Asanoa ferruginea: one gene and its partner. The protein of the gene in region 2 interacts with the protein of the main gene of each other region in a pairwise test. Links are inferred from orthologs where the notes say so. Each region holds a gene or a part of one and is shown on either strand. Other genes may lie near its edges.

Region 1 (14,101 bases), 7.1 Mb from region 2 along the record:
TCTTTGGGGTTCAGCGCGATGGTGGCGTGGTGGCGGATGCCGAACTGCCCGGCCCGGAACGGCTCCCAGCCGACCAGCGAGTCGAAGTAGTCGGTGAACGAGTCGACCGACGTGCGTGGCTGGCCGAGCCAGAACGCGGGCTCGACCAGGGCGCGCACCCCCGCCGCCGCCATCCGCTCGTAGTCGTCGGTGGTGCGCGAGGTCATGTGGATGTGTGGGTCGAAGATTCGCATCACGCCTCTTTCCGCAACCTGTTGAGCAGTCCGGTGGCGTCCGCCGCCATCGGTCTCCCCGCCGCCGCCCGTTCCTCCGCCAGCCCGGCGAGCATCACCCGCAGCTCCTCGTCGGCGCGCTCGTCGAGACTGTCCACACCGGACAAGGGCAGACCCATGAACACGCATTTGAGTACGCCCTGCCGCCAGGTCGCCGCGTCCAGGTGTGCGGCGTAGGGGCCGAGCGCGGCCCCGACCAGGCGGGTGTCGTTGGTGCGCAACGCGTCACGCAGCAGCGGCACCGCGGCGTTGCCGATCGGCAGCAGCGGCAGCGCCTTCAGCACGGCCCGTTTCTCGCTGGCGTCGCCGTAGCGGTAGACCCGCTCGAGTTCCTCGGCCAGCCGGTCCTGCGGAAGTGCCGCCAGCAGCAGGGCCCGGGCGGCCTCGTCGGCGGTCCAGCCGTCGGTCAGCGGCGCGCGGCCGCAGGCCCGGGCCGCGCGGGGAAACAGCCGGGCGATCGCGCCGGGATCGGCCCAGACCTGGCGGACGGCGTCGTCCACCCAACCTATCGGGGGTACGGCCTGGGCCAGTGCGGCATGGAGGTCGTCGGTTCTCATCGCCACTCCCTTCCCGTCTCGGCGGCGTTCCGGAGGAAGTCGATCGAGCGCGCGGCGACATCGGGCGCCGCGTGCGAGTGCCGGGGCAGCTCGACGGCGACCAGGCCGGTGTAGCCGGCCGCGTCCAGGGCGCGCAGCACCGGTGGGAAGTCGATCTCGCCGGTGCCGAACTCGAGGTGCTCGTGGGTGCCCCGGCGCATGTCGTCGATCTGCACGTTGACCAGGTGGCCGGCGACCGCGGCGACGCAGTCCGGCACCGGGTCGGGCTCCAGGCACCGGCAGTGTCCGATGTCGAGGGTGATGCCGAAGCCGGCGGGTTCGCCGAGCGCGGCGTGCAGCCGGCGCCAGCCGGCGATGTCTTCGACCAGCATGCCCGGCTCGGGTTCGAAGCCGAGCGTGACGCCGCGTTCCTCGGCCGCCTTGAGGGTGGCGGCGCAGCCGTCGACCAGGCGTTGCCAGGCGGTGTCGGGGTCGACGCCGGCCGGGCGGACCCCGGCCCAGAACGAGACCGCCTCGGCGCCCAGGTCGGCGCCGACCGCGACGGCCAGCCGGAGGAACTCCAGCCGCAGCGCGTTGTCGTCGTGCAGCAGCGTCGGTGCGTGCTTGTGCCAGGGGTCGAGCAGGTAACGGGCCCCGGTCTCGATCACCACGCCGAGGCCGAGCGCGCCGAGGCGGTTGGCGACGGCGTCGACCCGGGCGGGCAGGCCCGGCGCGAACGGGTCGAGGTGGTCGTGGTCGAGGGTGAGCGCGACACCGACGTAGCCGAGGTCGGCGATCACCGAGAGCGCGTCGTCGAGGCGGTGGTTGGCGAACCCGTTGGTGCCGTAGCCGAACCTCATGTGGCCGCCACCTTCCGGGTCAGCCGGCGGGCCAGCGGTGCGGCCGCCGCGACCAGGGCGCCTGGTGCCGGGGCCCCGGCGCCCGCGGCCAGCGCGCCCTGCAACGCGGGCAGCGAGGTGATGCCGGCTCCGACCGCGGCGCGCACCACGCCGGCCGACGGGTCGGCCGCGGCCCGGAGCTGGGCGGCTCCGTAGCGGGTGGCGTACCAGGCGGCCAGCGCGGCCGGCACCAGCGCACGCCAGCCCCGGTGTCGTCCCGGTCTGACGGCGGCCGCGGTCACCGCCGCGGTGCCGACCAGGGTGGCGACCGGCAGCGTGCGGTCGGCGCCGGAGACCTCCCGGCGGGACAGCGCGGTGACGGTGTAGGTGTGCGCGGCGACCACCAGCGCCGCCGGCACGGCCTTGGCGGGCCGCCCGCCGGAGGCGCCGAGCAGCACGTCCAGACCCCGGCAGGCGGCCATCACGGCCGGGCCGGTGGCGGTGTTCTTGGCTTTCAGGTCGTAGGCCCAGACCGCGGCCGCCAGCGGGACGGCGACGGTGAGCGCCCGCCGGCCGCCGGTGAGCCCGGCGACCGCGACGCCCGCCGCGGTCAGCGCGGCCGCGACGGCGAACGCCCGGCCGGGCGCGATCCGCCCGCTGGGGATCGGCCGTTCCGGGCGTTCGGTCGCGTCGAGGTGCCGGTCGGCCCAGTCGTTGGCCGCCATGCCGCCCCAGTAGAGCAGCACGGAGGCGCCGGCGAGCGCGGGCGTGCGGGCGCCGAGCGCGCCCGCGGCGGCCGCGCCCGCCACCACGTCACCAGGCACCGAGAGCCCGGCGGGCGCCCGGACCAGTTCCGCGTAATCGCGCATGCTGGGCACCTAGGCCTCCGGCAGCCCGGCGACGAAGGTGCGCAGCAGGTCCCACTGTTCGCTGAGCCCGTGCGGCACGTCGCCGATCGGGTCCTTGAAGAAGAAGGCCAGCTCGGTCAGCGGACCGTGCCGGCCGGCGCGGTGTGCGGCGCTGGCCAACCGGGCCAGGTCGAGGACCAGCGGCGCCGCCAGGGCGGAGTCGCAGCCGTGCCAGGAGAACTCCATCCGCATCCGCACCCCGAGGAAGCCGGCGAAGCTGACCAGGTCCCAGGCGGTCTTGAAGTCGCCGAGGTCGTCGACGTACTCGATGCGGGTGTTGCCCTGTGGCTCGTAGCCGAGTGTCTCGGCGAGCACCCGTTGCTTGCTGGCCGACTTGGCCGCGTTGGGGCCGGGCGAGGCCAGGTTGGCGCCGTCGCCGCCGCCGAGCAGGTTGAGCCCGGACCAGCTGCGGACGGCGAGGTTGCGGTGCGCGAACATCGGCGCCAGCACCGACTTGACCAGCGTCTCGCCGGTCTTGCCGTCGTGGCCGGCGTAGGGCAGGTGGGTTTCCCGGGCGAGGGCGTCCAGCGCGGGGAGCCGGGCGCCCGTCGACGGCGTGAAGTCCACGTAGGACGCTCCGGCGGTGAACGCCGCGTAGGCGGCCAACGAGCTGGCCGGCAGCGGCGATCCGCCGCCGGCGAGCTCCGCGCGGAGCAGGTCGAGCTCGGTGTGTGCCGGCCGCGGTTCGGGCAGCGACTCGGTGGTCGAGACGTTGATGACCACCACCCGGTCGAGGCCCAGCCGGTCGCGGAAGGCGGTGATGTCGGCGGCCAGCGCGGCCGCCGTCTCGGCCTGCGTGCCACCGACGGGTACGGTCCGCAGGTTCTCCTCAACGGCGGCCAGGTCCTCGGCGACGGCGGCGACCAGCCGGGGCGGGACGACACCCGCCTCGCCGAGGGTCTCCGCCTTCTTGGCCAGGCATGTGGTGACGACATCGTGGCCGCCGAACACCAGCTCGGCGATCGGTGGCAGCGCGGAGCCGCGCAGATCGGGATGCTCGGTCACACACCCCGTCGGCTCGGCGAGCCCGGCGCGTAACGCCAGGGCCCCGACCATGCTGGTGGTCGCTACGGATCCGCGCGCGCCTACCAGCCAGACACCCGTACTCATGGTGTCCCTCCTGCTCTGTGCTTGTTGTCCTGGTCCCCCGTGCATGCAGGTGTTTGTTCGTGGGTTCGCTCGGCATGGGCCCCGCCCGCCCGGCCCACCTCGGGATGGCACCCCGGAAACGGCGTCGGAGTCGGCGGCAACGACGCCGGATCCGGACCCGGCCGGATCGGGCGGACGGGGCTTGGTAGGCAGGGCCGGTCGGCGTCGCGGCCCTGCCTCCCCCGCGTCATGCCTGGCGGAACCCTGGCGGACCCGGGACGCGGGCAATCGCGCCGGGGACATCGGGTGGGTGTGGCGGACGGCTCATAGTGCCCTCCGGGGTCATGGGGGCGGGCGCCATAGGGCACCTGCTCGTGGGCGCGAACGGGTGTGACGCGTGCGGCCGTGCTGGTTTGGTGCCGTGGAGCGGCTGTGCGGGTCTTGCTGGTGCTGGTGCTGGTGCTGGTCGGTGTCCGGTGCGACCGGGAATCCCGGTCCGGTCGCACCGGACGACCGGATACCTCCGGACGACCCGTCCCGCCGCGGGGCGCAACCGCGGTGGGACCCTCGCGGGTCGGCCCGAGGGGTCAGGCGGCTACTTCGGCGAGGGCCGGTTCGACATCGGTCCAGACCGTGCCCTGCTCCGCCGAGCGCGCCACCGCGTCCAGCACGAGCTGGACCTGGAGGGCGTCGAGGAACGAGGGTGTCGGGTCGGTGCCGGTGGCGATGGCCTCGATGAAGTCGCGCATCTCGTGGGTGAAGGAGTGCTCGTAGCCGATGATGTGGCCGGGCGGCCACCAGGCGGCCATGTAAGGGTGGTCGGCTTCGGTGATCAGGATCCGGTTGAAGCCCTGTTCGGCGGTGGGTGCCGCCGAGTCGTAGAACTCCAGCTCGTTGAGCCGCTCCAGGTCGAAGACCAGCGAGCCGAGCGAACCGTTGATCTCGACCCGGAGGCCGTTCTTGCGACCGATCGCGAAGCGGCTCGCCTCGTAGGTGGCGATCGCCCCGCCGTCGAGCCGGGCCAGGAACAGCGCGGCGTCGTCGACCGTGACCTGGCCCGTGGCCGGAGCGTCCCCGTTGCCGGACGAAGCGGCCAGGCCGCTCGACTCGCTCGACAGCGGGCGCTCCTTGACGAACGTCTCGGTCAGCGCGCTGACCCCGGTGATCTTCTGGCCGGTGACGAATTGGGTCAGGTCGATGATGTGCGCCCCGATGTCACCGAGCGCACCGGAGCCCGCCTTGTCCTTCTGCAGCCGCCAGACCAGCGGAAACTGCGGGTCGACGATCCAGTCCTGCAGGTAGACCGCGCGGACGTGGCGGATCACCCCGATCCGGCCGGACGCGATGAGCTGACGCATCATCGCGACGGCCGGGACGCGGCGGTAGTTGAACCCGCACATCGACCGGATGCCGTTGGCCTGCGCCTTGGCTGCCGCGGCGACCATGGCACGGGCTTCGTCGACCGAGTTGGCCAGCGGCTTCTCGCACAGCACGTGCTTACCCGCCGCCAGCGCCGCGATCGCGATCTCGGCGTGGCTGTCGCCCGGTGTGCACACGTCGACCACGTCGATGTCGTCACGCTCGACGACCTCGCGCCAGTCGGTCGTGGTCGCGTCCCAGCCGAGCTTGCGGGCCGCGGCTGCGACCTTCGACTCGTCCCGGCCGCAAATCAGGGCCATCCGGGCGCGTGCCGGCAGGTCGAACGCCACGTTCACGGTGCGCCACGCGGTGGAGTGCGCGGCGCCCATGAACGCGTAGCCGACCATGCCGACCCGCAGCTCGCGGTCCTCGGGCGAAAGTGAATCAGTGGACAAGGTGGGTCTCCCCCTTTAGCTGAACCCGAGCGGGAGGTAGGTGCTCACGTTCTCTTTGGTGATGGTCTCCGAGGACAGGATGATCTCCTTGGGAACCTGGAGCTCCACCAGGTCGGACATCCCCTTGCCCTGGCCGATGAGCCGGGCGAGCGAGATGGCCGAGGAGGCCATCGACGGGCTGTAGGTGACCGTGCACTTCAGGACCGAGTTGTCGGCCTGGATGGCCTCCATCGCGGCCTTGGAGCCGGCGCCGCCGACCATCAGGAACTCTTTGCGGTTGGCCTGGGTGGCCGCGGCCAGGACACCGATGCCCTGGTCGTCGTCGTGGTTCCAGAGCGCGTCCATCTTCGGCAGCGCCTGGAGCAACTGGCTCATCTCGGCCTGGCCGGTGTCGACGGTGAAGCCCGCCGCGCGCCGGTTGGCGATCTTCAGGCCGGCCGCGGTCAGCGCGTCCTTGAAGCCCTTCGAGCGCTCCTGGGTCAGCTCCAGGTTGTCGAGGCCGGCGATCTCGCCGATGATCGGGTTGCTGACGCCCTTGGCCTTCATCTGCGCGGCGATGTAGTTGCCCGCCGCGACGCCCATGCCGTAGTTGTCGCCCTTGATCTGCAGGCGGTAGGCCAGCGCGTCGGGGAAGGCCCGGTCGAGGTTGACGACCGGGATGCCGGCCTTCATCGCCTCGAGGCCGAACGCGTTGAGCTCCTTGCCGTCGTAGGGAAGCAGGACGATGACGTCCGGCTTCTGCGAGATCAGCGTGGAGAGCGCGCTGCGCTGGGCGGCGGCGTCGGCGCCGGCCTCGACCGCGTTGAAGGTGACGTCGGAGTATTCGGCCGCCTGGGCCTTGGCGTTGGTGGTGATGGCCGCGATCCAGCCATGGTCAGCCGCGGGCGCCGAGAAGCCGATGGTGACCTTCTTGCCGGGCGCCGTGTTGGCGTTCGGCGAGGCGTTGTTGTTGCCCGTGGTCTGAGCGTTGTTGTCGTCGCCACTGTCGTTGCTCGTGCAGGCGGCGAGGAGAGCACCGGCGCCGAGCGCGGCGCCGCCGAGCAGGAACCGCCGGCGGACCGGGTCGTGCTGGGTCATTGACGTCCTCCTGGAATCTCAACTTGCGGGGGTTTTCGGGTGTGTTCGGCCCGGCGACCGTCCCGATCGGACGGACACCATGGATGGTGCGGAGCGGTCAGCTGGTTACGGTGACCTTGTTTCGTTTGAAGAACTGGGTAACCGACTTGAACCGGAACTGCTGGATGAGAACCGCGGCGACGATGATGCCGCCCTTGACCATGTTCTGAGCCTCGGTGGACAGTCCGTTGAGGGCGAACAGGTTGGTGATCGTGGCGAAGATGACGACGCCGAGCAGGGAGCCGACAATGGTGCCCCGCCCGCCGCTGAGCAGCGTGCCGCCGATGATGACCGCGGCGATCGCGTCTAGCTCGTAGTTGGTGGCCATCGCCGCCTGTGCGGAGGTGCTGATCGAGGTGAGCATGACGGCGCCGATGCCGCAGCACAGGCCGGCGAGGGCATACAACATCATGGTGTGCAACCGCACGTTGATGCCGGCGAGCCGCGCGGCCTCGACGTTGCCGCCGATCGCCACCGTGCGCCGGCCGAACGTGGTGCGGTTGAGCAGGACCCATCCGAGGAACACGACGACCGCGAGGATCCAGACCAGGATCGGCACGCCGAGGAAGCTGTCCGCGGCGATGCTGTTGATCGTCTGGTTCCCGGACTGCTGGGTCTTCTTGTCGGACATCTGCGCGGCCAGGCCCCGGGCGGCCACCAGCATCGCGAGGGTCGCGATGAAGGGCACCAACCGGCCGTAGGAGATCAGGAAGCCGTTGACCAACCCGACGCCGAGCCCGACCGCCAGCGCGGTGAAGATCATGCCGCCGGCGCCGAAGTCCTGTGTGGCCACCGTCGTGCACCAGACACCGGCGAGCGCGATGATCGCGCCGACCGACAGGTCGATGCCGCCACCGATGATCACGAAGGTCATGCCGACCGCGACCACGCCGACCGTCGAGCCGAGCTTGAGGATCGCCCAGACGTTGTCGATCCACCAGCCGTCGAGGCCGTAGAGGTCGGGCCGGGTGATGATGCCGATCACGATGAGACCGGCCAGCACGCCGATCAGGCCGAGGTTGCGCCGCGTCGACTCGCCCGCGTCACTGCTCCACCAGCCGTTGCCGCTCGGGCCCTCCTGCTCCGGGCCCGGGCCGCCGCCGCCGAGTGCCTCCTTGACCGCCGGCGCTGTCTGCGCGGGAAGCCCGGTCATGGGTGGACTCCGCTCGCTCCGCTGATCTGTTCGGTCATGCGGGCGCACCTTCCATCAAGGACCCCGCCATGACGAGGTCGAGCACTGTGTCTTCGTCGAGATCCTCGGCGCGCGCCTGGCGGACGACCCGACCCTCGCGCATGACCACCACCCGGTCGCTGAGACCGAGAACCTCAGGAACTTCGCTGGAAACCAGCAGCACACCGACGCCTTGCGCCGCGAGCGCGTGAATCACCTGGTAGAGCTCGGCCCGGGCGCCGACGTCGACGCCGCGGGTGGGTTCGTCAAGAAGCAGCAGGTCGGTGTCGCCGAGCAGCCAGCGCCCGACCACGACCTTCTGCTGGTTGCCGCCGGAGAGGGTGCGCACCGGCCGGCGTACGTCGCGCGGGCGCAACTCGAGCCGGTCGGCGACCTTGGCCGCCTCTTCCCGCTCCTTGCCGGTGTCGGTGAAGCCGAACCTCGCGATCCGGCTGAACGTCGAGAGGGTCATGTTGCGGTAGATCGGCTCGCCGAGCAGCAGCGCCTGGGCCTTGCGCTCCTCGGGTGCCATGCCCATCCCGGCGCGTACGGCGGCACCGACCGCGCCGGGTCGCAACGGCTTGCCCTTGACGTAGATCCGGCCCTGCTCCGCCTGGCGCGCACCGAAGATGGTCTCCAGCAGCTCCGACCGGCCGGAGCCGACGAGCCCGGCGATGCCGACGATCTCGCCCTTCCCGACGGTCAGCGAAATGTCTTCGAACTCGCCCTGCCGGCCCAGCCCGTCGACGCGGAGCAGTTCCTCGGGCTCGGTGGGCGCGTTGACGCGCTCGGGGAAGACATACTCGATGGTCCGCCCGGTCATCCGGCTGACCAGGTCGCGGGTCGGCGTGGTCCGGGCCGGCAGGCTCGCCGCCGTGGTCCGGCCGTCCTTGAGCACGGTGACCCGGTCACCGATCTCGCGGATCTCCTCGAGCCGGTGCGAGATGTAGATGACCGCGATGCCCTGCGCCGTCAGCTCCCGGATGATCCGGAAGAGGTTCTCGACCTCGTCGTGCGCGAGCACGGCGCTCGGCTCGTCCATGATGATCAGTCGCGCCTCGTGCGAGAGCGCACGGGCCATGCTGACCACCTGCTTGCCGGCGGCGGGCAACGTGCGCACCATCCGGGTCGGCGAGATCTCGCCATGCCCGAGCCGGGACAGGATCTCCCGCGTACGCCGGTTGATCGTGCCCCGGCGCATGAAGCCGGCGATCTTCGGCTCGTGGCCGAGGAAGGCGTTCTCGCCGATCGACAGATCGTCGACGAGGTCGAGCTCCTGGTAGATGGTGGCGATGCCGGCCTTGTTGGCGGCCTGGGGGTTGGCGAAGGTGACCTGCTCCCCGAGCCATTCCACGGATCCGGAGTCAGGCCGGTGCGCCCCCGAAAGCACCTTGATCAGCGTCGACTTCCCGGCGCCGTTCTGGCCGAGCAGGCAGTGCACCTCGCCGGCGCGGACCTCCAGCTGCACCCCGTCGAGGGCGCGGACGCCGGGGAAGGTCTTGACCACGTCGGTCAGGCGCAGCACGACGGGGCGCTCTTCGCCGTCGCCGGACCGCTGGGTCGGCACGATGCCGGCGGGCGCCGCGCCGGCGACCGGCACGTCCACGATGTCGCCTTCGGCTTCATCGGCTTCGTCTGTCGGGAGGTCATCGTCCGCGGTGGACACGGAACCACCGTCTGCGTCGTCCGGCGCCGCGTGCCGACTCTGCGGGATACCGACCCCATCGCCGTCGGGGCCGGCGTTGGCCGCACCAGCCTCCGGCTCCGCTGGAGCGGCCTCCGCCACCTCAGGCTCGGCGGTGCCGCCGTTGCCAGTCACCAGAACGGCCTCCGGCTCTGCCGGAGGGGCCTTAGCCGCGCCGTTGCCGGTCACCGCAACAGCCTCCGGCTCCGCCGGAGCAGCCTTCTGCGCAGCCTCGGCAGCGGCGCCGTTGGCTGCGGGAGCCTCCGCGGCCTTGGCAGCGTCGCCGTCGGCGGTGACCGGAACAACCTCGGCCTCCGCCGGCGTCGCGGCCTTGGCCGCCGCCCGGGTGCGGGTGCTGGCCGCCCGCGGTGCGCGCTTGCGCGCCGGCGCCTTGGTCTCGGCCGCTTCGGTCGCGGCCGCAGCCGGCTCGGGAGCGGTCCCGTTGGGCTTCGGATCCGCCGCAGCGCCGGACGGCGTGCCGGTCTCCGGGGCGGTGCTCTCGGTCATGACGCCTCCATGAAGGCCATGTCACTGGCCAGCACCGCCGCGCCGGTCACGCCTGCGCGGCTGCCGAGTTCGGACAGGACCACGGGCAGGTTGCCGGTGGCCAGGGGAAGCGAGCGCCGGTAGACGACGCTGCGGATTTCGGCCAGCAGGATGTGGCCCAGTTGGGCCAAGCCGCCGCCGATCACGATCATTGACGGGTTGGCGAAGCTGACCAGGCCGGCCAGCACGCCGCCGACGCGGCGGCCGCCGTCGCGGATCAGGCGGATGCAGACCACGTCGCCCTCGATCGCGCCTTCGGCCACGTCGACGGCCGTCACCGCGCCGTTCGCCGCCAGGCGCTCGGCCAACGCCGGCGAGCCGCCCGCGCGGGCCGCGGCCATCGCGTCCTTGGCGATCGCGGCGCCGCTGAACAACGCTTCCAGACACCCGACGTTGCCGCAGGAGCACATTGGACCGTGCGAGTCGACCTGGATGTGGCCGATGTCGCCGGCGCAGCCGTCGGTGCCCCGGTAGACCTCGCCGGCGAGGTAGATGCCGCAACCGACGCCCGTGCCGATCTTGACGAACAGGAAGTCGTCGACCGAGTGGGCCACGCCGCCGTGTCGTTCGCCGATCGCCATGATGTTGACGTCGTTGTCGACCACCGCCGGGCAGCCGTGCTCGCGGGTGAGCAGCTCGCGGACCGGGAAGCGGTCCCAGCCGGGCATGATCGGCGGCGAGACCGGAACACCGTCGCGGAAGCTGACCGGGCCCGGCACACCGATGCCGACGGCGTCGAGCCGCTCGTAGGCACCGTCCACCTTGGCCTTGTGCAGCAGCTCGTTGACCCGCAGCAGGGTGCCTTTCGGGCCGCTGCGGATGTCGGCCGGCTCGGCGTAGGCGACGACCGGCTCCAGCCGGCCGTTGACGATCTCGACGTCGATCGAGCTGGCGCCCAGGTCGACGGCGGCGAAGCGCAGCTTGGGGCTCAGCTCCACAAGGGTCGAACGGCGACCGCCGCGGGAGGCGGCCAATCCGGCCTCGGCGACGTAGCCGAGCGTGACGAGGCGTTCGAGCTCGGCGAGCAACCGCGGCCGCGGCATCTCAAGGCGATCGGCGAGCTCGGCGCGGGAGACCGCACCGTTGTCGCGCAGCAGCCTTAACAGCCGCAGGTGCAGAGGCTCAACCGCCCGCACGGCACCCATCCTTTGGTCGGCCCGTTCACACCGGCGCAATGTCCGGGTGTTGTGCACGACACAGTAAGAGCTTCCGCTGTGGGTGTAAAGAGCTTCGGATCTCTTGACGATAACTTTTGCTGGGAGCAACAAAAGCTGTGGCCATGGCTGGTGAATCTTCGCGGCAGTGCTGCGGAGATGCCGGTTTCGTCCGGCCAAAACGCCCTGACGTGCGGTGATGCGCTACTTACAGAGAAGCTTGGTCATGCGGCGGCCGGCGATCGCGAGGCCGACGGCGGTGACGACCAGAAGATAACCGACGTCGATCAATACGCCTAGCGTCTCTTCGGTGCCGATCGATATGCCCCGAATCAGGTCGACCGCGCGGTAGAGCGGCGTCACCTCGACCAACCAGCGCAGCGCCGGGTGGTAGCTCTCCGCCGGAACGAACGTGCCGGAGAACAGGAACAGCGCGAACTGGATCGACCCCATCAGGTCGAAGTCCTGCCAGCTGCGCGCGAACGTGGTCAGCCCCATGCCGAGCGCGCCGAACGCGAAGCCGGCCAGCACCGCGGCGGGGAACGCGAGCAGCGCCCGCCCGACCGAGGTCAGGTCGAGCACGACCATCACGACCAGGAACGCGGCCGAGTAGAGCGAGCCGCGGACCATCGCCCACGCCAACTCGCCGAGCGCGATCTCGAACGGCCGCACGGGGGTCGCCAGCATCCCCTCGTAGAGCCGCATGTATTTCATCTTCCCGAAGAAGTTGAAGGTCGTTTCCGAGAGCGCGCCGGACATCGCGGCCGAGGCGAGCATCGCCGGCGCGACGAACGCCGCGTAGCCGACCACCGCGCCGCTCGGCAGCGTCAGGTCACCGACCAGCGACCCGACACCGACGCCGATGGACAGCAGGTAGATCACCGGCTCGGCGAAGCCGGAGATCATCACCAGCCAGTAGGCCGAGCGCAGCGCGGCCGCGTTTCGCTCGGCGACCGAGGTGGACCGCCGTGCGGAACCCTCGAAGCTGACCAGGCGGGGCAGGATCAGCGTGACCACGACGTCTCCCCTCGGCAGGACACGCCTAGAACACCAGGCGCTTGCGGAACCGGACGTGTGCCAGCCACCAGCCGCCGCCGGCCCAGAACGCCAGGTAGGCGAGGTGGCCGACGATCGACCACTGTGGAGCGACACCGAGCGTCGCGGCCCGGCACAGGTCGACCCCGTGCCACAGCGGCGTCGCGTAGGCCACCCAGCGGAGCCCCACCGGCATGCTCTCGACCGGGAAGAAGACACCGGCGAACAGCGACATCGGCAGGACCAGGAAGCGGAACAGCAGGGCGAGGTAGCTGTCGGAGGTGATCGTGGAACTCCAGGCGAAGACCGGCGCCGCCACCGCGAGGCCGAGCAGCACGACGACCGGCAGCGCGGCCACCGCCCAGACCGAGTGCACCGCGCCGAACAGGGTGGCCACCAGCAGGAACGCGGCGGCCGACAGCGCCACCCGGAACAGCACGAACAACAGGTGGCCACCGAGCACGTCGCGGACCCGCAGTGGCGCCGCGGCCTGCGCGAAATAGATCTTGTGCCAGGCGAAGTTGCCCAGCACCGGCCAACTGCTCTCGCCGGCCGCGACCTGGAGGGCGGTCGAGGCGACCAGGCCGGGCACCACGTAGTCGAGGTAGGGCACGCCCGCCACGCCACCGTCGACATAGGCCCCGACGCCCACCCCGAAGCCGAGCATGGTCAGCAACGGCAGCAGGAACGAGCCCAGCACGGTGCCCCGCCAGGTGCGCCGGTAGCCGACCAGGTGGTATTCGAAAACGGCCAACGTCGCGGTTGTCATCAGTCGACCAGGGTCCGGCCGGTCAGGTGCAGGAAGACGTCTTCGAGGGTGCTGCGCCGCACCAGCACGCTGGCCGGCTGGAGCGCCCGCTCGTGCACCGTGGCCACCGCCGCGTCACCGTCGTCGACATAGAGCAGGACGCGGTCGGGCAGCGGCTCGACCCGCTCGCCGATGCCGGCCAGCTTGTCGACGAACAGCTCCTGCGACTCGGCGGCGAAGCGCAGCTCGACGACCTCGCGGGTCGAGTGTTGGGAGATCAGGTCACGTGGCGAGCCCTCGGCGACGATGCGGCCGCCGTCCATCACCACGAGCCGGTCGCAGAGCTGCTCGGCCTCGTCCATGTAGTGCGTGGTCAGCACCAGCGTCACGCCCTGGCGTTTGAGCCGGAACAGCCGCTCCCAGACCAGGTGGCGGGCCTGCGGGTCGAGGCCGGTGGTCGGCTCGTCGAGCAGCACCACCTCGGGCTCGTTGACCAGCGCGCGGGCGATCGTCAGCCGCCGTTTCATGCCGCCGGAGAGCGGCTCGACCTTGCTGCCGGCGCGCTCGGTGAGCTGCACGAACTCGAGCAGCTCGGCGGCCCGGGCGCGGGCCACCTTGCGCGGGATGCCGAAGAACCGGGCATAGGTGGTCAGGTTTTCGGCCACCGTCAGCTCGGGATCGAGGTTGTCGGTCTGTGGACAGACGCCGAGCCGCGCGCGGATCGCCGGGCCGTCGCGGGCCGGATCCATCCCGAGGATGCGCAGCGAGCCCTCGGTCACCGGCGAGACACAGCCGATCATGCGCATGGTCGAGCTCTTGCCGGCGCCGTTGGGACCGAGGAAGCCGAACGCCTCACCGGCCCGCACGGCGACGTCGATGCCGTCGACCGCGGTGAACCCACCGAAGCGTTTGACCAGCCCCGTCGCCTCGATGAGTGGCTTGCCGTCAGTCACAGGGGGACCCTAGCGACGGGGTACGACAAGCGACACCGGATATCGGCGCCCGCTGATGAGAAACGGTCAGAGGTCGCGGGGCGTGGTCGCCGCCTTGGCCTCCGCGACGAAGCTGCCGGTGGCCTCGACGACCTCCGGTGTCGACGTCTGCGTGCCGTGGTCGTAGCGCACCGACCACACCAGACCGTCGCGGCCGCGGACCTTGCGGGCCACCACCCGCACGCCGCCGCCGTCGA
Region 2 (14,164 bases):
CGGCCTTCATGCAGACGCCGTCATCGGCCGGCTACGGCTTCGGCGCCACCGTCACCCGGGCCGGCCTGCTGATCCTGCCGATGAGCGTGGCGATGTTCCTCTCGGGCCTGGCCGGGCCGCGGCTCACGCACCGGTTCGGGGCCAAGACCGTGCTGGTCGGCGGCACGCTGCTGGCGGTCGCGTCGTTCGCGATCCTCACGCTGGCACACGACCGGCAGTGGGAGATCCTGCTCGCGATGGCCGTCCTCGGTCTCGGTTTCGGCGCCGCGTTCGCGACGATGTCCAATGTGGTCGTGGCAGCGGTGCCGGCACACCAGACCGGCGTCGCCAACGGCATGAACGCCAACATCCGCACGATCGGCGGCTCCCTCGGGGCGGCGCTGATGGCCAGCATCGTGGGTGCCCAGGTGCTGCCGAACGGGCTACCGACCGAGAACGGCTACCGCTACGGGTTCGCGGCGCTGGGCCTCGCGTCCGTCGGCGCCGCCCTGGCCGCGCTCCTGGTGCCGCGCAACCACCGGCACGTCGAGCCGGCGGTCGCGATCCGCGACGAGGAGTCCTACGCCGAGGCCGCCGTGGCCGGCGTCCCCGGCCTGGAAGCCAAGGTGGCGAACTAGCGATCGGGGGCGCGACCGGACGGCCGCGCCCCCGAGGCTCAGGCGAAGTAGCGGATGGTGCCGCGCAGGGCGGCGGTGTCGCCCTCGCAGTGCTGCTCGTAGGTCGCGAACAACGCGATCACCGCCCCGGCGGAGTCGAAGGCGATCTCGCGGATGGTGAACTGCCCGGTCAACGTGTTGCAGCCGCGCCCGTTGCCGCTCACCGACAGGCCGGGGTGGCCGGCCTCGTTGAACGGGTATCGCTGGGCGTCGGTGTAGGTGCCGCGCTTGAGCGTCTGACCCGCGGGCGGGGTGAGGTTGACCGTCCAGTCGTCACGCTGGCCCGACACCGAGTAGGCCACACCGCTCGCGTTCCCGGAGAGGGTGAAGACCGACAGGGCGTTGGTGTAGGACTTGGAGATCCCGCCACCGATGTAGTCGCCGCTGTCGCTGACGTATTTGTAGGACAGCGGGTAGGCGGCGAACTTGACCGTGCCCTTCAACGGCGGCGCGCTCGACGATTCGCAGTTCTGGGTGAACCGGGCGTCCAGCAGCGTCACCGTGCCGTCGGCGGCGGTGCCGATCTGGTCGATCCAGAAGCTGCCGTACACCTCGTTGCATCCCCGCCCGGTCCCCGACACGTCGAGGCCAGGCGACCGGCCGGTGCGGAAGGCGGCGCGCTCGGCGTCGAGATAGCGACCGGGCTTGAGCACCTCGCCGTTGGGTGCGGCGAGATCGATCGTCCACCACTCGTCGCCGGCGTCGACCCGCACCGTCACGTAGCCGGCGGTGCCCTGGATCCGGATGTCGGCCGCGGGAGCCTGGTAGTCGCGCGTCTGACCGCCGCCGATGTAGTCGCCGGCCGCGCTGGTGAACGAGTAGGACGTCGTGCTGGTCGGTGCCGCCTGGGCCGGGGCGGCCGCGAACGCCAACACCATTCCACTGACGAGACCGGTGGCCACACCGAGCCTTGCCATCCGTTTGAGCAGCATCAAGAACTCCCCGTTGTGCGATGCGGTAGGGCGCACCGGCCGGTGCGCCGCACGACACCGTATCGACAACCGTCAGAACTTGCTGCCCCGCAATCAATCGTCGAGGAAGCTCAGCACCATCGTGGCGAAGAGCGGCGAGCTGAAGAGGGAGTAGTGGGTCACGCCCGGGACGATGGCCAGGGCGTGGCCACCCTGCGGGCGGCCCTCGCCCATCCAGCCGCCGTCGCGATGGCCGCCGTCGAGGAGTTCGAAGATCCGCATGAACTCGCTCGGCGGCACCTGGTCGGCGTCGGCGCCGGCGACCATCGTCGGGACGGTCAGCGAGCGCACCTTCTCGGTGAAGTCGAACTCGTTGGCCATGAAGGCGCCGACCTTGTCGAGCAGGCGCGGGAAGTCTTCGGGACGCGGCGCGACCTTCTGGTAGAGCTGGTACATCGGCGTGTCCACCATGAACGCGGCCGCGGCGGCGTTGACCTGGCCCTGCTGGGCCCGCAGGTCCGGATAGACCGCCTCGGTCTTCAGGAACGCCGATGCCATCACCATGCGGCGGACCTTGTCGGGGTGGTTGGCCGCGACGTGCATCGCGACGCCGCCGCCGAGCGAGTAGCCCACCACGTCGGGGTGGTCGAGGCCGAGGTGGTCGATCAGCGCGGCGATGTCGGCGGCCATCGCGTCGAGGGTGATCGGCCGGTCGATGTCGGCGGTGCGCCCGTGCCCCTGCAGGTCGACGGCGATCACCTGATGCGCGGCGGCCAGCTGCGGCAGGATCGGCCCGAACATCTCGCCGGAGCCGAGGCCGCCGTGCAGCAGGATCATCGGCCGGCCGGTGCCGTAGGTCTCGTAGTAGAGGTTGATGCCGTTGACGTCGGCATATCCGCCGGTCCCGGTGGTCTCGGCGGTCCAGTCGGTGTTGGTCACCCCGACCATGCTACGTAGTTCGCCCCGATTCAGGCACCCCATCCAGCCGCGCTGCCGCCGACCCGCGCGGACGTCACGCTCTCCAGGTAGCCCGAGCGCTTGAACGCGCCGACCGGATCGGGGTCGAGCCCCATGTCAGCGCGCAGCTCGCGCAGCATCGGCCGGACATCGGTCTGGTAGGCGTCCATCAGCACCTCGTTGGCCTCCAGCACGTCGCCCGCGCGCTGGGCCGCGTCGAGCGCGGCGGCGTCGACCAGCAGGGCCTTCGCGGTGGCCTCCTGGACGTTGAGCACCGAGCGGATCACCGCCTGGATCTTCGGCTCGATGTTGTGACATTGGTCGAGCATGAACGCGATGCCGGCCGCGGGCGCCAAGGCGTCCGCCGAGACGATCTCGCACATGATCCGGAAGAGCTGGAACGGGTCGGCCGCGCCGACCATCAGGTCGTCGTCGGCGTAGAAGCGCGAGTTGAAGTCGAAACCACCCAGCTTCCCGGCCCGCAGCAGGAACGCCACGATGAACTCGATGTTCGTGCCGGGAGCGTGGTGCCCGGTGTCGATCACCACCTGGGCACGATCACCGAGCGACAGGCAGTGTGCGTACGCCGTGCCCCAGTCGGGCACGTCGGTCATGTAGAAGGCCGGCTCGAACAGCTTGTATTCGAGCAGCATCCGCTGCTGGTCACCAAGGCGGTCATATACCGCGGACAACGCGGACGCGAGCCGGTCCTGCCGGGCACGAACGTTGTCCTGGCCCGGATAGTTGGTTCCGTCGGAGAACCACAGCTTCAGGTCACGCGACCCGGTCGCGTCCATGATGTCGACACACTCGACCAGGTGCGCCAGCGCCTTGGCCCGCACGGCCGGCGACGGATGGGTGACCGAGCCCAGCTTGAAGTCGTCGTCCTGGAACACGTTGGCGTTGATCGCACCCAGCGCGACCCCACGCTCCTTCGCGTACGCCGCCAGATCGGCGTAGTCATCGACCTTGTCCCACGGGATGTGCAACGCCACCGTCGGCGCCACGCCGGTGAACCGGTGCACGGTCGCCGCGTCGGCGATCTTCTCGTAGGGATTCCGCGGCACACCCTCCTGCGCGAACACCTTGAACCGGGTCCCCGAATTCCCGAACGCCCACGACGCCGTCTCGATCCGCTGCTCCCGAAGGGCGGCCAGCACCCGTGCCCGGGTTTCGCTCATGGTTGCTCCCAGCGCACCGTCGAGGTGGCGGCGCCGGGAAGGCAGATCCGGCGCACGCCACCCTCCACCAGAACTCAGAAGTTGAACTGGTCGATGTTGGACGAGTCGAACGTGAACGGGTCACCGAGCACGATCTCGCCGTTGGCACCGACCGTGTAGTCACCGAGCTTGCCGGCCTTGAACTTGTCGCCTTCCTTGCCGGTGATCATCCCGGAGGCCAGCGCACCACCGGCGTAAGCGGCCAGGTAGCCCAGGTCGGCCGGGTTCCACAACGCGAACGCCTTGACCGTGCCGTCCTTCACGAACGCGCGCATCTGGTTGGGGGTGCCAAGACCGGTCAACTGCACCTTCCCCTTGTACGAGGACCCGGACAGGTAACGCGCCGCCGCCGCAACACCGACCGTGGTCGGCGAGATGATGCCCTTGAGGTTGGGGTGCTTGGCCAGCAGGCCCTGCGCCTCCTGGAAGGACTTCTCGTCCTTGTCGTCGCCATACACGGTGTCGACCAGCTTCAGCTTCGAATATTCCGGCTTGGCCAGCTCGGTCTTCATCATCTCGATCCAGGCGTTCTGGTTCGTCGCGTTCGCTGTCGCGGACAGGATCGCGATCTCACCGCCGTCGGCGCCGACCGCGTCGGAGATCAGCTTGATCTGCGACTTCGCGATGCCGTCGGCGGTCGCCTGGTTGACGAACACGTCGCGGCACTCCGGCTTGGTGTCCGAGTCGTAGGTGACGATCTTCGCGCCGGCCGACTTGGCCTCCGTCAGCGCGCCGCAGATCGCGTCCTTGTCATTGGCCGACACCACGATCACATCGGTCTGCTGCTGCGAAAGCGTGTTGATGTAGGACACCTGGGCCGACGGACTCGCCTCCGACGGGCCCGTCTGGCTGAACGTGCCCTTGAACTCGCCGACGGCGACCTTGCCGCCCTTGTTGTCGGAGGTGTCGAAGTAGGGGTTGTTGACCTGCTTCGGCAGGAAGGCGACCTTCAGCCCCTCCTTGATGGTGCCCGAGGAGTTGCTGCCGGTGTCGGTGCCCGAACCGGCACCCGCGTCGCTACCGCTGTCGTCGGCGCAAGCGCCCATGGCCAGCGTCAACGCCGCGAGGACGGTTGTCGCGACAAGGCGTACACCTGTGATCCTCATGGTTGGGTCCTTTCCTCAGGGGGTCGTCGGCGCAGCCGCCCGCGTGCCATCCGCACCACGTTGGGCCCGACGACGGAAGCGATGAGCAGCGTTCCGGTGACGATCGTCAACGCGTTGGCCGGGACGTCGGCCAGTTGCAACGCGTTGCGTAAAGTGCCGAGGAGCGCGACCGCGGCGACCACACCGAGCAGGCCGCCTCGGCCACCGAAAATGGACACGCCGCCCAACAACACGGCCGCCACCACCGACAGCTCGAGGCCGTCGGCGTTGTCGGCCCGGGCGGACGCGAACCGGAACGTCCAGAAGACGCCGGCCAACGCGGCGACCACGCCGGTCGCCACGAACAACCAGAATTTGGTACGCATAACCGCGATGCCGGAGTACGCGCTGGCTTCGGCGTTGTTGCCGATCGCGTAGAGCCCGCGGCCGATCGGGGTGGCGTGCAGCAGCACGCCGAACAGCACCGCCAGGGCGGCGACGACGAGCACGAACCAGGGGATGACGGTGCCGGGGATCGGCGCGATCATGTCGCGGGTCCACTCGACCGGGTAGTCGGCGACCGCCTTGTCGCCGAGCACGACGTAGGCGAGTCCTCTGTAGAGGGCCAGCGTGCCGATGGTGACGGCGAGCGAGGGCAGCCCGAAGACGGTGACGAACAGGCCGTTGACCGCGCCGAGGACGGCGCCGAGCACAAGGCTGATCGCGATCAGCGCGGGCAGCGAGGTGAGGCCGGACTGCCACAGCTTGCCCATCACGCTGCACGTCAGGCCGACCGTGCTGGCGACGCTGAGGTCGATCTCGCCGGTGATCACGATCAGCGTCATCGGCAGCGCGATCAGCGCGATCGGGATGGCCTCGAGCACCACGAACCGGTAGAAGCGCGGGTTGCCGACGCCGTCGATGGTGAGGGTGCCGACCACCACGACAAGCACCAGGGCGACCAGCACCAGGAGGTCCCAGGAGCCGAGCAGGCCGCGCGCGGTCGCCCGCGGTGGGCTCACCGGCTCGCGGACGGGCGTCTCAACGGCCACGGTCGCTGCCTCCCCGGAGCCGGCGGGCCATCCGCACGGCGAGCGAGCGGTCCAGGCCGATGGCGGCCAGGATCAGTGCGCCGACCGCGGCGCGCTGCCAGAACGGGTTGATGCCGAGCACCGGGAGGGCGCTGCCGATCGTGGTCAGCAACACCGCGCCGAGCGCGGCGCCGTAGACCGAGCCGCTGCCGCCGAAGATGGCGACGCCGCCGACGACGACCGCGGCGACAACGTTGAGCTCCTGGCCCAGGCCCGCGTTGGCGTCGATCGTGCCGAACCTGGCCGCGTGCAGGACGCCGGCCAGGCCGGCGAGAGCGCCGCTGGTGACGAACGCCCAGAACACCCGCCGGCCGACCGGGATGCCGTAGAGCCGGGCCGCATCCGGGTCGCTGCCGATCGCGTAGAGCTCGCGGCCGCTGCGGTACCAGCGCAGGAACAGGCCGGCGGCGACCAGCACCACGACGGCGAACAGGGCCAGCACCGGGATGCCGAGGATGCTGGCGTTGCCCATCCGCAGGAAGCCGTGTGGCATGTCGGCCGCGTTGATCTGGCGGCCGGTGGCCCAGGTGTAGTCGATGCCGCGGAAGACGTAGAGCGTGCCGAGCGTGACCACCAGCGCGGGCACCCGGGCGGCGGCGATCAGGCCGCCGTTGACCGCGCCGCAGGCGGCGCCCAGGGCCATGCCGACCACGATCGCGACCGGGATCGGCAGGCCCGGTGCGCTTTGCAGCATCGTGCCGGTGGCGAACGCGGCCAGGCCGAGGATCGAGCCGACGGACAGGTCGACGTTGCGGGTGATGATGACGATCGCCTGGCCGACCGCGAGGATCGCCAGGATGGTCGAGCCGAGCAGCAGGTCCTTGACGTTCTGGGCCGACAGGAACCGGGTGTTGGTGGCGAAGGTGACCGCGACCAGCAGCAGCAGCGCGAGCGCGATGCCGAGTTCACGGACGACGAAGACGCGGTGGACGGCTGTGGTCGGTGCGCTCTGCTCGGTCGGTGCGGTCGGCCCTGTTGGCCCGGGCGGCGCGGTCGGCAGCGCGGTCATGAGCCGGCTCCCGTCGCGGCGACCATCACCGACTCCTCGTCGGCGCCGGCCCGCGGGATGTCGGCGACCAGCCGGCCTTCGCGCATGACCAGCACCCGGTCGGCCATACCCAGGACCTCCGGCAGCTCGCTGGAGACCATCAACACCGCCACTCCGTCGGCCGCCAACTCGGAGAGCAGGCGGTGCACCTCTGCCTTCGTGCCCACGTCGATCCCGCGGGTCGGCTCGTCGACGATCAGCACCCGGGGCCGGGTCGACAGCCATTTCGCGAGCACGACCTTCTGCTGGTTGCCGCCCGAGAGCGTGCTCACCGGGTCGGTCGGGCGGCCGGCCTTGACCTGGAGCTTCTCGGTCCAGGTGGCCGACGCCCGGCGCTCGGCGCCGCCGAAGAGCAGCCCTATTCGGGACAGCGCCCAGCGCCGCGGCAGCGTGGTGTTGCGCTCGACCGACAGCTCCATCACCAGGCCCTGTTGGCGCCGGTCCTCCGGCACCAGCGCGAGGCCGGCGGCGATCGCGGCCGGGGTGTCGCCGGGCGGCAGCGGCTTGTCGTCGACCCGCACCTGGCCCGCGTCGGGGCGGTCGACGCCGAAGACCGCGCGGACCACCTCGCTGCGGCCGGCGCCGACCAGGCCGGCCAGCGCGACGATCTCGCCGGACCGCACCTGGAAGCTGACGTCGTCGAAGAAGCCGTGCCTTGTCAGCCCGCGCACGTCGAGCCGCACGTCGCCGGCCGTGCTGTCGAGCTTGGGGAACAGGGTCGAGACGTCGCGGCCGACCATCTTGCGGACCACGGCGTCGACGGTGAGCTCCGCGGCCGGCGCGGTGTCGACCTTGCGGCCGTCGCGCATCACCGTGATCCGCTGGCACAGGTCGAACACCTCGTCGAAGCGGTGCGAGATGAACAGCACCGCGGCACCGGCGTCGCGCAGCGACCGCGCGACCGCGAACAGCCGCTCGACCTCCACGCCGGACAGTGCGGCGGTCGGCTCGTCCATCACCAGCACCCGGGCGTTGGTGGACAGCGCCTTGGCGATCTCCACGAGCTGCTGGTCGGCGATGGACAGCCCGCGGGCCGGGCGGTCGGGGTCGAGCCGCACGCCGAGGCGGGCGAACAGCTCGGCGGACCGCTCGCGCATCGCCGCGGTGTCGATCCGGCGCAGGCTCCGGCGGGGCTGGCGGCCCATGAAGATGTTCTCCGCGACCGAGAGGTCGGGGAAGAGGGTGGGCTCCTGGTAGATCACCGCGATGCCGGCCGCCCGGGCGTCGGCCGGGCCGGCGAACGTGACCGGCGCGCCGTCGAGCAGGATCGTGCCGGTGTCGGGTGGGTGCACGCCCGCGAGGATCTTGACCAGAGTGGACTTGCCGGCGCCGTTCTCGCCGACCAGGGCGTGCGCCTCGCCGGCGACCAGCTCCAGGTCGACGTCGCGGAGCGCCGCGACGGCGCCGAACGACTTGCTCACCCGCTGCAGCGACAGCATCGCACCTCCCGGTCGTGAAACGTTTCACCGACGCCGTGCTGAAGACACTAGGGATGTCGATCCATCACCGTCAAGGGTTTGTCAGGCCCTGTCCTGTCGATCATCGTGAGCCGAACCGGGGTCGCAGCACGTGGCCCGGGATTGCCGGCATGCCGGGTGTTGTACGCCGCCAGGCGGCGGCTGGGCCCGGCGCTGGCCGCGATGATCGGCAGGACACGGCCTACCCGCCGGTGTGGCCCTCTTCCTCGCCGTCGGCGGTGAAGGCGCCACTGCCCTGCTCGGTCTCGAGGTAGACGTGCTGGTGACCGAAGCCGGCGTCCACATTGATCTGGTCGAGTTGGGCGGCGGCGACCGACCAGGCGGTCGCGGCGGCGGTGCGGGCCCGGCCGGCGATCGCGGTCAACGCGGCGCGTCCCTCGGGTGGCGCGGCAACGGCCTGGGCGTAGATGTCGACCGCCACCTGGAAGTCGGCGACCGCGCCGCGGAACCCACCCCGGGCCACGTTGGTCGCGGTCGTGCCGGACGGGCTGTCGGCGTGCGCGGTGACCAGGCCCTTGACCGTCTCCTGCCAGCTCTTGACGGTCGCCGCGTCGACCGGCTTCGTGCCGTCGACCGCGGTGTCGAACGCGTTGAGCAGGGTGGTCAGCGTCTCCTGCGACCGGCGGGCGACCGCGGTGAGGTCGCGGATCTGGTCGACGTCGCGCTTGGCCTCCTGCGCCTTGATGTCGTCGATCGCGCGGGTGGTCGCGTCGGGACGGCCGACGAAATAGCCGACGAGGCCCGCGACCAGCGCCGCGATCACCAGGCCGGCGATGGTGGCCGCGAGCGGGACGCGGCGGGCGCGCGCCTGCTCGGCCTGGCGGACGTAGGACGGCTTACCGGTCTTCCGCGACATCGATGGACGGTATTACGTGGACGTCGGTCGGATCAAGGGCGGCCGGCGCGCCGCGCCCGGTAGGCGCTCGCCGCGGCCCGGTTGCCGCAGCCGCCGTCGCAGAAGCGCTTCGAACGGTTCTTGGACAGGTCGACGAGCACGTCGGCGCAGTCGGGGTGGGCGCAGGTGCGCAACCGGTCCAGCGCGCCCGTGCGGACCACGTCGACCAGGGCCATCCCGGCCTCGACGGTCAACCGCACGGCGACCGGCACCTCCGGCGGCACCGCGTGCAGGTGGTAGCCCCAGCCGTCGTGCCGGACGAGTTGCGGCAGCGGACGGCTTTCGCGCAGCAGGTCGTTGACGCTCTCGACCAGTTCGTCTTCGCCGACCTCCCAGAACCGGCGGAACCGCGGTCGCAGCGCGCGGACCGCGTCGAGTTCGGCCTGGGTGTGGGTGCGGGACCCGCTGATCTGATGCTCGCCGAGAAACGCGTCGAGGGCGGCCAGGTCGCGCAGCGGCGTGTTGACCAGCGCCGCCAGCGTCGTCAACGCCGCTTCCGTGTCATGAGCGAAAACCATCTTGCCCCTTGCAGTCCGGCCCCCTACCGTCATCAGTGTAAGCCGCCTTTGGTGATGACAGGGGATCCATGCCACCGACCCGCTCGCTCGGCCTGCTGTTCGCGCTCCTCTCCGCGCTCACGTTCAGCACCTCGGGCCCGCTCGCGCACGCCCTGCTCGACGCCGGCTGGTCGGCACCGGCAGCGGTCGCCATCCGGGTCGGCACCGCGGCGGCGGTGCTCGCCGTCCCGGCGGCGATCGCGTTGCGCGGCCGCTGGGCCGCGGTGCGGCGCGGCCTGACCGGTTTGGTCCTGTTCGGCGTGCTCGGCGTCGGCATCGCGCAGGTCGCCTTCTTCAACGCGATCCGCTACCTGCCGGTCGGCGTCGCGCTGCTGCTCGAATACCTCGGCGTGGTGCTCGTCGTGTTCTGGATGTGGGCGGTGCACGGCCAGCGGCCGCGCGCCCTGACCGCCGCCGGTGCGGTCACCGCGGTGGTCGGCCTGGCCCTGGTGCTCGACCTGAGCGGGGGTGCCCGGCTCTCCCTCGTCGGCGTGCTGTGGGGCCTGCTCGCCGGCGTCGGGCTGGCGGCCTACTTCGTGCTCGGCGCCCGCGACTCCGACGGCGAAGGAGTGCCTCCGCTGGCCCTCGCGACGGCCGGCCTGGGGATCGGCGCGGTGCTGCTGGTGCTGCTCGGCGCGGTCGGCCTGCTGCCCATGCACGCCGCGTTCGGCACGGTCAGCCTGGGCGGCCAACGGGTGAGCTGGCTGGTCCCGGTGGCCGGGCTGTCGCTGGTCGCCGCCGTCGTGCCCTACGTGGCCGGCATCGTGGCCGCCCGCGCACTCGGCGCCCGGCTCTCCTCGTTCGTCGGCCTGACCGAGGTGCTGTTCGCCGTCCTGATCGCCTGGCTGGTGCTCGACGAGTTGCCCACGCCCGTGCAGATCGCCGGCGGAGCGCTGATCATCGCCGGCGTCGTGCTGGTCCGGCTCGACGAGCGCAAGCCGGCCGAGGTGCTGGTCTCAGCCTGACGCCCAGTGCAGCGTCGGGTCGGGCCGGCCGTCCTTCGCGAACGACCGCACCGCACGCAGCGCGGTGTCGAGGTCGACGATGTCGCGGCGGGCCACCCGGCGGGGCTGGCCGGCCGCGACGACGACCTCGTCGCCCGGTGCGGCGTCGACCGACCGCAGCACGATCCGGTCGTCGTCCACGTCGGAGCCGAGTTGCACGAGATAGCGCCCGTTGCCGCCCTCGACGGCCAGATACTGATCGTCGTGGCCGGTCAGCACGACCTCGGTGCGGGTCTCCTGGTCGAGTGCCCGGACCGCCGCCTCGATCTGGTCCGACGTCGGGTCGTCATGCCACCGGCGCTCGGCCCGGCCGTCGCGCCAGCGGTCGCGTTCGAGCCGCACGGGGTCAGCCGCGAGGACTGGTGAGCTCGTCATACAACTGGTCATAGAGGGCCGGGTCGGTGGTCAGCCGGCCGTCGGCACCGACCGCGAAGGCGGCGCGGCGGAAGCAGTCGACGAACAGCGCCACCATCGCGCCGAGGTCGGGAAACTCGACGCGGGTCGGCTCGCCGGCACGGATAGCGACCACCCGGGGCTCGTCGGAGCCCGACCAGGACGCGGCGAACAGGTCGCCTGCTTCCGAGGCCAGCAGCGGGAGCCAGGCGTCGCCGAGCGCCGGATCGTCGTCGTATTCGGGACGCAGGCCGACCGCTTCGGCGAGCGCCAGCGGCGCGTACCCAGGAATGATCTCGATGTCCTGATGGTCCTGGCCCGCGACCCGGATGACGCCGTCGTGCCAGCCGAACCACTCGGCGACGCGGGCCGGCACCGGGCCGTGCCGGCTGGTCGCGTCCGGCGGCAGGCCGGGCACCAGCAGGTCGACGACCGGGCGGCCGAGCACCCGCAGCCACCACTCCAGGTCGTCGAGGCGTTCGGTCAGCGACTCATCCACACGATCACCAGCGCCGCCGGGCTCGCGGATGTCACACCTGTCGCCGCGCGGGCCGGGAAAGTTCCCGCAATCTTCTGACAGTCGTCGGTCCGCACACCGGTTGCCGCCAGCGGTTAGCGTGTCCGGAACACCCGGGAGGATCGATGCGCCGTTATGCCGCCGCCATGGCCGCACTGCTGGTCGGGCTGGTCGTGGTCGTCGCACCGGCCACGCCCGCGTCCGCACACACCAAGCTGTCCAAGGCGGTGCCGGCCGCGAAGGCGACCGTGACGAAGCCGCTCGAGACGGTGACGCTGACCTTCAGCGGGCTGATCAAGCAGGCCGGCACGAAGGTCGTCGTGACCGGCGCCGACGGCAGCGCCTACCAGGTCGACGGTGCGAAGGCGCTCGACAAGACGATCACCCAGCCGGTGTCGCCGCTCGGGGTCGGTGTCATCACGGTCGCCTGGCAGACGGTGTCCGGCGACGGGCACAAGATCTCGGGCAGTTACACGTTCACCAACAAGTACGCGCCGCCGGCCCCGTCTCCATCCCCGTCGCCGTCGGCCGCGTCGCCCTCGCCGGTCTCCGCTGCGGCCAGCCCCACGGCCGTCACAGTCCCGGTTGCCGCCATCGACGAGGGTGGGATGTCGCCGGTCGGGCTCGCCGCGGCCGGCGCGGGTGCCGTCGTCGTGTTGGCCATCCTGGTGCTGGTGCTGCTGCGACGGCGCCGGCCACGTTCGTGAGCCGTTTTCCACAAACCGGGCGCGTGGGCATGCGATAGCCGGAACCCCCGGCTAGGGTCGCTTTTCTATGCCCGACTCCCCCAGGGCGTCCGCCCCCCGGCTGCCCTCCCTCACCGGTCTGCGCTTCGCCGCCGCGCTCCTCGTGTTCGGCGTGCACGCCTACTCGTTCATCCCGGTCGGCGGAGCCGCCCACCAGCTCGGGCACCTGCTGCTCGACCCCGGCGACCTCGGCGTCTCGTTCTTCTTCGTGCTCTCCGGTTTCGTGCTCACCTGGGCGGCGCGCGGCCCCGGCCCCGCACCCGGTCGCGGGCTGGGCCGGTTCTGGGCGGGTCGGGTGCTGCGGATCTACCCGGCCTACGTGGTCGCGCTGGGTCTCGCGGTGGCGTCGAAATACATCGGCGACCTCGTCGACCCGGTGGGCAACCGGGTCAACCAGGTCAACGGGCACAACCTGAGCACGAGCCTGTTCCTCGTACAAGCCTGGTTTCCGGACGATGTCACCTATCTCGGCATCAACCCGGTAGCCTGGTCGCTTTCCTGCGAGATCGCCTTCTACGCCGCGTTCCCGCTGCTCTACCTGCTGCTGCGCCGCCTGGCCGGCCGGGCACTGGCGATCTCGGCCGTGGCCCTGGTCGCGCTCGGGCTGCTGATGCCGGCGTTCGCGCACGCGTTCGTCGACCCGGCCTACCAGCGCTGGTTCGTCTACATCCTGCCGGCGACCCGGGCGATCGAGTTCGCGCTCGGCATCGTGCTGGCGCTGCTGGTCCGCTCCGGCGCCTGGCGTGGCCCCGGCCTGCCGGTCGCGTCGGCGCTGTTCGCCGCCAACTACCTGATCGTCAACCTGCTGCCGCATCAGGTACGCGACACGTCAGCCGTGCTGGCCACGACCGCACTGCTGATCCCCGCCGCGGCCACCGCCGACCTTGCTGGCGCACGGTCGGTGTGGCGACACCCGGTGCTGATCCGGCTGGGCGACGCCTCGTACGCCTTCTTCCTCGTGCATCTCACGATCCTCACCACCGGCATGATCATCCTGGGCCGGTCACACGACTACCCGGCCTGGCAGGCGGTCCCGCTGGCCCTGGCCTTCCTGGTGCTTTCCTACGCGGTCGCGTTCCCCCTGCACCGATATGTCGAACTGCCCGCGATGCGCCTGCTGCGCCGCCGCCAGCCGCGCCGGGCGATCCCCGCCCAGCGCGCTCCCCAGCCGTCGGAGGTCGGCGTAGGCTGAGGAGATATGGGCAAGGTTGTCGCAGACATCTCCATTTCACTCGATGGTTATGTGGCCGCCCCCGGCGCCGACAACGAGCACGGCCTCGGCATCGGCGGCGAGGTGATCCATAGCTGGGTCTTCGCCGGCCACCCGATCGACTCCGAAATCCTGTGCCGAGGCCTCGACCAGACCGGCGCCGTGGTGATGGGCCGCCGGCTGTTCGACTTCGTCGACGGGCCACACGGCTGGACCGACGAGCTCGGCTACGGCGCGGGCACCGACCAGGCGACGGGCGGGCCGCCGGTGCTGGTCGTGACCCACTCCCCGCCGTCTTCGTGGCGGCTCGGCCCGAGGTTCAGCTTCGCGACCGACATCGCGGAGGCGGTCCACCGCGCGAGAACGGAGGCGGGCGACAAGACCGTGGTGGTGATG

The links.
Region 1: the proteins of DFJ67_RS33695 (region 2) and DFJ67_RS00505 interact in binary tests that used the Escherichia coli proteins (3 or more experiments, as listed by UniProt). The link is inferred for Asanoa ferruginea from one-to-one orthologs.

What each region holds. Positions count from the first base shown.
Region 1 is NZ_QUMQ01000001.1:101,386-115,486, forward strand. What follows is about bases 5,681-8,497. They hold DFJ67_RS00505 (ABC transporter permease), read right to left. Parts: upstream 7,728-8,497; coding sequence 6,633-7,727; downstream 5,681-6,632. Other genes in these bases: DFJ67_RS00500 (substrate-binding domain-containing protein), read right to left, coding at 5,681-6,535; DFJ67_RS00510 (sugar ABC transporter ATP-binding protein), read right to left, coding at 7,762-8,497. Also shown: DFJ67_RS00470 (TatD family hydrolase), read right to left, coding at 1-233; DFJ67_RS00475 (EboA domain-containing protein), read right to left, coding at 233-829; DFJ67_RS00480 (sugar phosphate isomerase/epimerase family protein), read right to left, coding at 826-1,668; DFJ67_RS00485 (SCO3242 family prenyltransferase), read right to left, coding at 1,665-2,516; DFJ67_RS00490 (inositol-3-phosphate synthase), read right to left, coding at 2,526-3,665; DFJ67_RS00495 (Gfo/Idh/MocA family protein), read right to left, coding at 4,232-5,410; more of DFJ67_RS00500, read right to left, coding at 5,474-5,680; more of DFJ67_RS00510, read right to left, coding at 8,498-9,312; DFJ67_RS00515 (ROK family protein), read right to left, coding at 9,933-11,111; DFJ67_RS00520 (ABC transporter permease), read right to left, coding at 11,334-12,146; DFJ67_RS00525 (ABC transporter permease), read right to left, coding at 12,172-12,933; DFJ67_RS00530 (ABC transporter ATP-binding protein), read right to left, coding at 12,933-13,865; DFJ67_RS00535 (hypothetical protein), read right to left, coding at 13,932-14,101. UniProt on the Escherichia coli protein: Part of the ABC transporter complex RbsABC involved in ribose import.
Region 2 is NZ_QUMQ01000001.1:7,198,880-7,213,043, forward strand. Bases 6,167-9,046 are described here. They hold DFJ67_RS33695 (sugar ABC transporter ATP-binding protein), read right to left. Parts: upstream 8,408-9,046; coding sequence 6,926-8,407; downstream 6,167-6,925. Other genes in these bases: DFJ67_RS33690 (ABC transporter permease), read right to left, coding at 6,167-6,929; DFJ67_RS33700 (hypothetical protein), read right to left, coding at 8,628-9,046. In the rest of the region: DFJ67_RS33660 (MFS transporter), read left to right, coding at 1-617; DFJ67_RS33665 (hypothetical protein), read right to left, coding at 656-1,588; DFJ67_RS33670 (alpha/beta fold hydrolase), read right to left, coding at 1,682-2,506; rhaI (L-rhamnose isomerase), read right to left, coding at 2,536-3,705; rhaS (rhamnose ABC transporter substrate-binding protein), read right to left, coding at 3,780-4,850; DFJ67_RS33685 (ABC transporter permease), read right to left, coding at 4,847-5,881; more of DFJ67_RS33690, read right to left, coding at 5,871-6,166; more of DFJ67_RS33700, read right to left, coding at 9,047-9,302; DFJ67_RS33705 (CGNR zinc finger domain-containing protein), read right to left, coding at 9,335-9,859; DFJ67_RS33710 (EamA family transporter), read left to right, coding at 9,928-10,863; DFJ67_RS33715 (Imm1 family immunity protein), read right to left, coding at 10,855-11,277; DFJ67_RS33720 (hypothetical protein), read right to left, coding at 11,249-11,794; DFJ67_RS33725 (copper resistance CopC family protein), read left to right, coding at 11,938-12,519; DFJ67_RS33730 (acyltransferase family protein), read left to right, coding at 12,587-13,750; DFJ67_RS33735 (dihydrofolate reductase family protein), read left to right, coding at 13,757-14,164. UniProt on the Escherichia coli protein: Part of the ABC transporter complex RbsABC involved in ribose import. Responsible for energy coupling to the transport system.